DNA from 4 places in the Pseudomonas sp. RT4P38 genome. Region 4 is predicted to be linked to each of the others. Evidence: predicted binding sites of a transcription regulator. Region 4 holds the regulator's gene; each other region holds the start of a gene.

Region 1 (2,203 bases), 3.0 Mb from region 4:
GACCCTTGACGCACTCGATCCGGAGCGCTTCGAACCGATCGAACTGGACGCCCTGGAAGCCTTCGCCAGCCTCGCCGCCGCCACCGTCAACGCCGCCGAGCGCATCGAACGCTTGGCTAATCGTGTCGAAGACGAACATCAGCGTGCCGAGGTTTACCGACAAGCCAGCGGCCAGCAGCACCGCGAGATGATTGGCCAGAGCAAGGCCCACAAACGGTTGGTGGAAGAAATCAATCTGGTGGGCGGCAGCGATCTTACCGTGCTGATCACCGGCGAAACCGGGGTCGGCAAGGAACTGGTCGCCCAAGCCATCCACGCCGCATCGCCCCGGGCCGACAAGCCGATCATCAGCCTCAACTGCGCCGCGTTGCCGGACACGCTGGTGGAGAGCGAGTTGTTCGGCCATGTCCGCGGTGCCTTCACCGGCGCAATGAACGATCGACGCGGCAAGTTTGAACTGGCCAATGGCGGCACGCTGTTTCTCGATGAAGTCGGTGAGCTGTCCCTGACCGTCCAGGCCAAATTGCTGCGAGTCCTGCAAAGCGGTCAATTGCAGCGGTTGGGTTCGGATAAAGAACATCAGGTGGACGTACGTCTGATCGCCGCGACCAACCGCGATCTGGCCGAGGAAGTGCGCAGCGGCCGCTACCGTGCCGACTTTTATCACCGCCTGAGCGTTTATCCGTTGCTGGTGCCAGCACTGCGTGATCGTGGGCGGGATGTGCTGCTGCTCAGCGGCTATTTCCTCGAGCAAAACCGCTCTCGCATGGGCCTCAACAGCCTGCGCCTGAACAGCGATGCACAGGCTGCATTGCTGGCGTATGCATGGCCGGGCAATGTGCGGGAGCTGGAGCACTTGATTGGCCGCAGCGCCTTGAAGGCGCTCGGTAACTGCAAGGAGCGACCGAAGATTCTCAGTTTGAGTGCGGCGGATCTGGATTTGCCCACTGGCAGTATCGAGCTTGCAGCCGAGCCAGCCCCTGTCAGCCCTGCTGCGTTGGTCTCGGGAGATTTGCGGGCGGCGACCGAGGATTATCAACGTCAACTGATCAACGCCTGTCTGGAACGGCACCATAACAATTGGGCGAGTGCGGCGCGTGAGCTAGGCTTGGATCGGGCGAATCTTGGGCGGATGGCCAAGAGATTGGGGATGAAGTGACGGAGCCATCGCGAGCAAGCTCGCTCCCACAGGGGGAATGCATTCTAATGTGGGAGCGAGCTTGCTCGCGATGGCGTCATACCGTTCACCTGAATTGTTAAAGCCTGCCCGCAACAAGTCGATAACCCGGCATCGATAGCTGTTGGCGATCTTCGCGATCACCCATCACCTTTTTCCACAGAAGGTTTTTATGTCTTCAAACAAAGCCCGCGCAGACTCACTTTCGCTTCTGCTGTTTACCTTGCGCAGCGGCAAGCTGATGGCGATCAACCTGCTGAAAGTCAGTGAAATCATTCCCTGCCCGCCGCTGACCAGGCTGCCGGAGTCGCATCCCCACGTCAAAGGCATCGCCACCCTGCGCGGTGCGTCGTTGTCGGTGATCGACCTCAGCCGTGCCATCGGTGAACGGCCGCTGGAAGACCCGAACGGTGGCTGCCTGATCGTCACCGATGTCAGTCGCTCAAAGCAGGGTTTGCACGTTCAAGCGGTGAGCAAGATCGTCCACTGCCTGACCACCGACATCCGTCCGCCGCCCTTTGGCTCTGGCGGCGTGCGTTCGTACATCACGGGCGTGACCTCGGTCGACGGCACGTTGGTGCAGGTGCTGGACATCGAAAAAGTGATCCATGGCATCGCCCCGGCGCAGATCGAAACGGCCCCGACCGAACTGAGCATGGAAGACGCCGAAGTACTCGGCAACGCGCGGATTCTGGTGGTCGATGACAGCCAGGTTGCGCTGCAGCAATCGGTTCACACCCTGCGCAACCTCGGCCTGCAATGCCACACCGCTCGCAGTGCCAAGGAAGCCATCGACTGCCTGCTGGACCTGCAAGGTACGGCCCAGCAGATCAACCTGATCGTTTCGGACATCGAAATGTCGGAAATGGACGGCTACGCCTTCACCCGCACCTTGCGTGAAACCCCGGATTTCTCGCACCTTTATGTGCTGCTGCACACCTCTTTGGACAGCGCGATGAACAGCGAAAAGGCCCGTCTTGCCGGCGCGAACGCGGTGCTGACCAAGTTCTCCTCTCCGGAATTGAC
Region 2 (2,203 bases), 480 kb from region 4:
GTTGCCCTTGCCGGTTGCGCCGTGGGAAATGGCATCTGCGCCGGTTTCGTTGGCGATTTCGATCAGGCGCTTGGCGATCAACGGACGAGCGATGGAAGTACCCAGCAGGTACTCGCCTTCGTAAACGGTGTTGGCGCGGAACATCGGAAAAACGAAATCGCGCACGAATTCTTCGCGCAAGTCGTCGATGTAGATCTCTTTCACGCCCATGGCTTGTGCCTTGGCGCGTGCAGGTTCGACCTCTTCGCCCTGACCCAGATCAGCGGTGAAGGTCACGACTTCACAGTTATAAGTATCCTGCAGCCACTTGAGGATCACCGAAGTGTCCAGGCCGCCGGAATACGCCAGAACGACCTTGTTTACGTCCGCCATGCCATCACTCCACGGGGTTCTACGGAAAGCCGTCAAGTCTACCGGTCATGCAGGATAATTTACAGAGGCGCGACAGCTTATGACGACGAAGCGACAGATTATGTCGAGTGGGCGACGATAACCGCGGGGTCAGGAGGTCGACGCGGGGCTTGCCAATGCAGTGGCCTCAGGGGCTGGCTTTTCGATGGGCGCAACCCGCGCGAGGTGCACATTGACCCGACGGTTCTTCGCCCGGTTGGCGGTGTTGGTATTGGGCGCCAACGGATAACGCTCGCCGTGGAAGCGCAGGGTGATTTGCGATTCCTGAATACCGTTGGCCTTGAAGAAGTCCATGACAGCCAGAGCCCGGCGGCGCGACAGGTCACGGTTGGTCAGGCGATTGCCGCTGTTGTCGGAGTGGCCATCGAGTTCGATGTGGTTGACTGTCGGATCGACCTTCATGAAATCCAGCATCACCTGCAACTGAGCCTTGGCCCGAGCGTCAAGATCGATGCCTTCGCCGGGGAAGCCAATTTCGGACTGTTTGACCTGCTCGAAATTCTTCGGCAGCAGTTTTGCCACGCAACCCTGATAGTCGTTGAAGGCCTTGCTGAACTTGACCGGCAACAGACGCACTTCCGATACCCGGCCATCGCCCGAGTAATGTCGAACGACCGGACTGCGACCATCCATCAGGCCACTGATCAAGCGGCCGGCCTGTACTTGCGAACTGTTGAACAACACATTGCCGCTGCCAATACGCACAGAACCGAGGTTGATGTCGCCACGCCCCGGCTGCCAGGGCGCTGCGGCCGCCAGCAAGGTCGCCGAACCGCCGCCGATCATCGAGTTATAGGCCTTCAGACGAAACGTCGCTTGCTCGCCGGCGCGGCGTACGAACTCGCCGGAACCAAAATCGGTGATCGGCTGAGTCAGGCGGCACTCGAACTTGTCTCCTTCGACCGTCCACTCGATGCTCTCCAGACGGGTCTGGAAAGTGAGCGCCATCGCAGGAAGGCTGGCAAATACGCTGAGCAAGGCTAAATAACGCTGGCGCACGGGAGGCTCCACTGGCTTCTACAACAAAAAGACCGACACACACATGTTTACGGCATACCTGTTGGATATCGGAAGCTTCCTGCAAAACTTGATAGCGAGTGCCTGAGAGAGTCTTTTCCGGTAGCATTCGCCTCAGTTTGACCCGCCTGGAATCCCCTCATGTCCGACCGCCTGACCCTGCTGCGTCCCGACGACTGGCATATTCATCTTCGCGATGGTGCCGTGTTGACCAATACAGTCGCGGATGTCGCGCGTACCTTTGGTCGCGCCATCATCATGCCCAACCTGGTACCTCCGGTGCGTAACACCGCTGAAGTCGACGGCTATCGCCAGCGGATTCTCGCTGCACGCCCGGCCGGCAGTCGCTTCGAACCGTTGATGGTGCTGTACCTGACCGACCGCACACAGCCCGAAGAAATTCGCGAGGCCAAGGCTAGCGGTTTCATTCACGCCGCCAAGCTGTACCCGGCCGGCGCGACCACCAACTCGGACTCCGGTGTCACCAGCATCGACAAGATTTTCCCTGCACTTGAGGCCATGGCCGAAGTCGGGATGCCCTTGCTGGTTCACGGCGAAGTCACCCGTGGCGATGTCGACGTGTTCGATCGCGAAAAATTCTTTATCGATGAGCACATGCGTCGTGTGGTCGAGCGCTTCCCGAGCCTCAAAGTGGTGTTCGAACACATCACTACCGCTGACGCCGTGCAGTTCGTCAACGAGGCTTCGGCCAATGTTGGCGCGACCATCACCGCGCATCACCTGCTGTACAACCGCAACCACATGCTGGTGGGCG
Region 3 (2,203 bases), 1.7 Mb from region 4:
GTTTCGATCTGAGTGCAGGACAGGCTGATTTTCTGCGACAACTCTGTCATCGCCAGAATGGTTTTCTCCACCACCTGCCGACCGTCATCGGCCTGCTCGCTCGCACCGCTGGCGTGCTGGGAAGCATCGGCGGCATTGCGGGCGATTTCCTGGGTGGCGGCGCCCAATTGATTAATCGCCGCGGCTACGCTGTTGGTGCGGGCGCTTTGCTCGTCGGAGCCGACGATCGAGGCGTTGGACGAGGCCATCACCCGTTGCGACAGGTCGTGAACCTGACGGGTTGCCGACGAAACTTCGGAAATCGACGCGTGAATTCGCTCCACGAACTGGTTGAACGAACCGCCTAGCTCACCGAACTCGTCTTTACTTTCCACGGCCAGGCGACGGGTCAGGTCGCCCTCACCTTGGGCGATGTCCTGCATCGCACGGCCCATGGTGGTCAGCGGACGCATCAGCACGTTGATCAGCAGGCTCAGCAGCACGGCAATGGCCGTTACGGCGATGAACATCGCGATCAGCGCAGAAGTGCGGAACTGGCTGAGTGGTGCGTAGGCCTTGTCCTTGTCGATCGACAGACCGATGTACCACTCGGCATTCGGCAGACCACTGACCGGCGTGAACGAAAGGATACGGTCCTGCTTGTTCAGGGTGACGTCCTGATTGCCCTTCTCGATGCGCACGCCGGCGTTCGGGTAGATGTCCTTCAGGTTTTTCATCACCTGGTCTTTGTCCGGGCTGACGATCACCTGACCGTCGGCGCTGACCAGGAATGCGTGACCGATGCCACCGAAGTCCACCGAGTTGATGATCTTCACCAGTGTTTCCAGACTCAGGTCACCACCGACCACGCCGAGCAACTCGCCGTTCTTTTTCACCGGCAGGGCGATGGTCACCACCAGGCCACCGACGGCAGCCATGTAAGGCGGAGTCAGCATGGTCTTGTCGGCAGCCACCGCTTGTTTGTACCAGGGACGCTGACGCGGATCGTAACCGTCAGGCATCTTCGCGTCCGGGCGCTGAGTGAACACGCCGTTGGCCTGGCCCACGTAGGTGAACTGGAAGTTCGAGGTCAGGGCCGGTTGATTGACCAGCCCCGGGAGGTCGGCATTGGCGCCTTGATGGGCGACGTTTTGCGCGAGGTTTTCCAGCACCAGCACACGGCCGCTCATCCAGTTTTGCACACTGCTGGCGGTCAGATCGCCGGCCTGCTGGACGCTCGACTCGAGGTTTTGGCGGATGGTGTTTCGCTGCAGATAGTCGTTGTACAAAGTGAACAACGCAAAAGCCAGCACCACGACGCCGGAGGCGGCCAGAAGGATTTTATGGCTGAATTTGAGATTCATTTCATGGGACTTCTTATGCAAAAAGTGGGGATGCGTTCAGGGTTGCAGCATTCCAGGTAACAGCGCAGGCAGGGCTCTGTGGCCGCTCTACTTTGGTGCACGCATGTCTCATCAGGCTGTCGGCACAAACCGGAGAAAACTTAGGCGTTTGTACGAAATGGTCGGCATTTCCTGTCAGATACCCGCCGAACGGTGCTAAAGCGCCTGATCAGACTTTTGCTGCTGCGCCGGCGTAACAACTCGGCTAATTCCTGGCTACGTCAGTCATGCGACGTCGGGCGGGCCGAACACCATGAACACGAACTGGCCTGGCAACGGGTGCAGTCGCTACAAGCCGAGTTGAGCAGCAACCTGCGGGCGGTGCCCGGTGCTCAAGTGGCCTTCAATACGTTGGAAAACAGCGCCCAGGGACTGGGACGACGCCAAGCCTTGAAGCTGCTGTCGAGTACGTTGCTGATGGGGGCGTGGCTGGGCAAAGATGCAGTGGGCTGGCAACAGTGGACCGCCGATTTCGCCACCGCCACGAGCGAACAGCGCGGTTTCCAATTACCCGACGGCACAAGACTGGAGCTCAACACCGCCAGTGCAGTTGATCTGGATTACAACGCACAGCAGCGGCTGATCAAACTGACTCGCGGCGAGATCATCGTGACGTGCGGCGGGATCGACGAAGGATCTTCGTTTGACCGACCTCTGCGGGTGCAAAGTCGTCACGGTGTTTATGAAGGCGTTGGGGCACGTTTCATCCTGCGTCAGGAGAGCGACGGCACACGACTCAGTGTTACCGCTGGCAGGGTTGTCATCCATTCGCCGCTTGCCGCCGATGGCTTGCCGACTCAGGTGCAGGCAGGGCAAAGCTA
Region 4 (2,203 bases):
GGCTGAGGTATTAATGAACAGTTTTTGTACCTACATCGATGGTCTGCCATGCATTGTTCATTTTGTGAACGCGCAGCCAGTAATGTGGCCTCCGTCTAAGTAAGACAAGGTAAAGAAAATTCATGGGCAGCATGCATCCCGTACAGGTGATCGCGGTGACCGGCGGCAAAGGTGGCGTCGGGAAAACTAACGTGTCAGTGAACTTGTCCCTGGCTCTAGCTGAGCTCGGCCGGCGCGTCATGCTGCTGGACGCCGATCTGGGGCTGGCGAACGTCGACGTCCTGCTGGGACTGACACCCAAACGTACGTTGGCCGACGTGATCGAAGGCCGCTGCGAGCTGCGCGACGTTCTGTTGCAGGGCCCTGGCGGCATCCGCATCGTCCCGGCCGCGTCCGGCACTCAAAGCATGGTTCACCTGAGCCCGGCCCAACACGCCGGCCTGATCCAGGCGTTCAGCGACATCGGCGATAACCTCGACGTATTGGTGATCGACACCGCTGCGGGCATTGGTGAGTCGGTAGTCAGTTTCGTTCGCGCAGCGCAAGAAGTCTTGCTGGTGGTCTGCGACGAACCGACCTCGATCACTGACGCCTACGCACTGATCAAATTGCTTAACCGCGATTACGGCATGAACCGCTTCCGTGTCCTTGCCAACATGGCCCAGAGCCCGCAGGAAGGTCGCAACCTGTTCGCCAAGTTGACCAAGGTCACAGATCGCTTCCTCGACGTCGCCTTACAATACGTCGGCGCGGTGCCTTACGACGAAAGCGTGCGTAAGGCTGTGCAGAAGCAGCGCGCCGTCTATGAAGCCTTCCCGCGGTCCAAGTGCTCCCTGGCGTTCAAGGCCATTGCACAAAAGGTCGATACCTGGCCGCTGCCTGCCAACCCGCGTGGGCACCTGGAGTTTTTTGTCGAGCGCCTCGTGCAACAAACGGCAGGACCGGTGTTATGACAGCCAGCGGCTACAACCTCTACAAGAATTCGGCACGTGACGCGCAGTACGAGCTGATCGAGCGTTACGCGCCACTGGTTAAACGCATTGCCTACCACTTGCTGGCGCGTCTGCCGGCCAGTGTCCAGGTCGAAGACCTGATTCAGGCCGGCATGATCGGCCTGCTTGAAGTGTCGACCAAATACGACGCCAGCAAAGGCGCGAGTTTCGAGACGTACGCGGGCATTCGAATCCGCGGCGCGATGCTCGATGAAGTACGCAAAGGGGACTGGGCGCCACGTTCGGTCCACCGCAATACCCGGATGGTCAGCGACGCCATTCGCTCGATTGAAGCTAAAACCGGTCGTGACGCTAAAGATCACGAGGTTGCGGCCGAACTCCAATTGAGTCTCGACGATTATTACGGGATTTTGAACGACACCCTGGGCAGCCGGTTATTCAGTTTCGACGATCTGTTGCAGGACGGCGAACACGAAGGGCTGCACGAGGATGGCGCCAGTGCTCATCTGGAGCCGTCGCGCGATCTGGAAGATGAACGCTTCCAGAGGGCACTGGCGGATGCGATTGCCAATTTGCCGGAGCGTGAGCGACTGGTGTTGGCGCTGTATTACGACGAAGAGTTGAATCTCAAGGAAATCGGTGAAGTCCTGGGGGTTAGCGAATCTCGGGTCAGCCAGTTACACAGCCAGTGCGCGGCCCGTTTGCGGGGGCGTTTGGGGGAGTGGCGAGCGCGCTGAAGGCAGTGTGGGGACACTGCGAACGCGGCTGGTGGGGTGTTGAACCGCACGGGTCCCGATCTGTTGTGCTCCAGACAGTCATTGAGTGCTTTGCCGGATTGATTGAAATGGCGCGTCCAGGTGCTGGGCGCGTTTAAGACTGCTTGGAGGTCGAATTGAACAAGAACATGAAAATCCTCATCGTTGATGACTTCTCAACGATGCGGCGGATCATAAAAAACCTGTTGCGTGACCTTGGGTTCACCAACACGGTCGAGGCCGACGATGGCACTACTGCCATTCCGGTTCTCAACAGCGGCAGCATCGACTTTCTGGTAACAGACTGGAACATGCCCGGCATGACCGGTATCGACCTGCTGCGCCACGTGCGTGCCGATGAAAAGCTCAAGCACCTGCCGGTGCTGATGGTGACCGCTGAAGCCAAGCGCGAGCAGATCATCGAGGCAGCCCAGGCCGGTGTTAACGGCTATGTGGTCAAACCCTTCACGGCCCAGGCGTTAAAAGAAAAAATCG

What was found. The regulator FliA, encoded in region 4, starts transcription of late flagellar genes. The targets are predictions, from matches to a motif close to CTAAAGTTTNNNNNNNNNNNGCCGNTAA.
Region 1: a site for FliA is predicted at 1,257-1,284, ahead of ACYZT7_RS26730 (chemotaxis protein CheW). Genes of this name have one in related genera too.
Region 2: a site for FliA is predicted at 1,476-1,503, ahead of ACYZT7_RS07045 (flagellar protein MotY). Genes of this name have one in related genera too.
Region 3: a site for FliA is predicted at 1,460-1,487, ahead of ACYZT7_RS01585 (methyl-accepting chemotaxis protein). Genes of this name have one in related genera too.

What each region holds. Positions count from the first base shown of each region.
Region 1 is NZ_CM142703.1:5,754,429-5,756,631, forward strand. It holds gene norR (nitric oxide reductase transcriptional regulator NorR) at 1-1,159, shown strand, start outside; gene ACYZT7_RS26730 (chemotaxis protein CheW) at 1,350-2,203, shown strand, end outside.
Region 2 is NZ_CM142703.1:1,536,508-1,538,710, reverse strand. It holds gene ACYZT7_RS07050 (argininosuccinate synthase) at 1-372, opposite strand, end outside; gene ACYZT7_RS07045 (flagellar protein MotY) at 502-1,410, opposite strand; gene pyrC (dihydroorotase) at 1,570-2,203, shown strand, end outside.
Region 3 is NZ_CM142703.1:338,111-340,313, reverse strand. It holds gene ACYZT7_RS01585 (methyl-accepting chemotaxis protein) at 1-1,343, opposite strand, end outside; partial or broken gene ACYZT7_RS01580 (FecR domain-containing protein) at 1,515-2,203, shown strand, end outside.
Region 4 is NZ_CM142703.1:2,014,955-2,017,157, forward strand. It holds gene flhF (flagellar biosynthesis protein FlhF) at 1-6, shown strand, start outside; gene fleN (flagellar synthesis regulator FleN) at 123-953, shown strand; gene fliA (RNA polymerase sigma factor FliA) at 950-1,690, shown strand; gene ACYZT7_RS09335 (chemotaxis response regulator CheY) at 1,858-2,203, shown strand, end outside.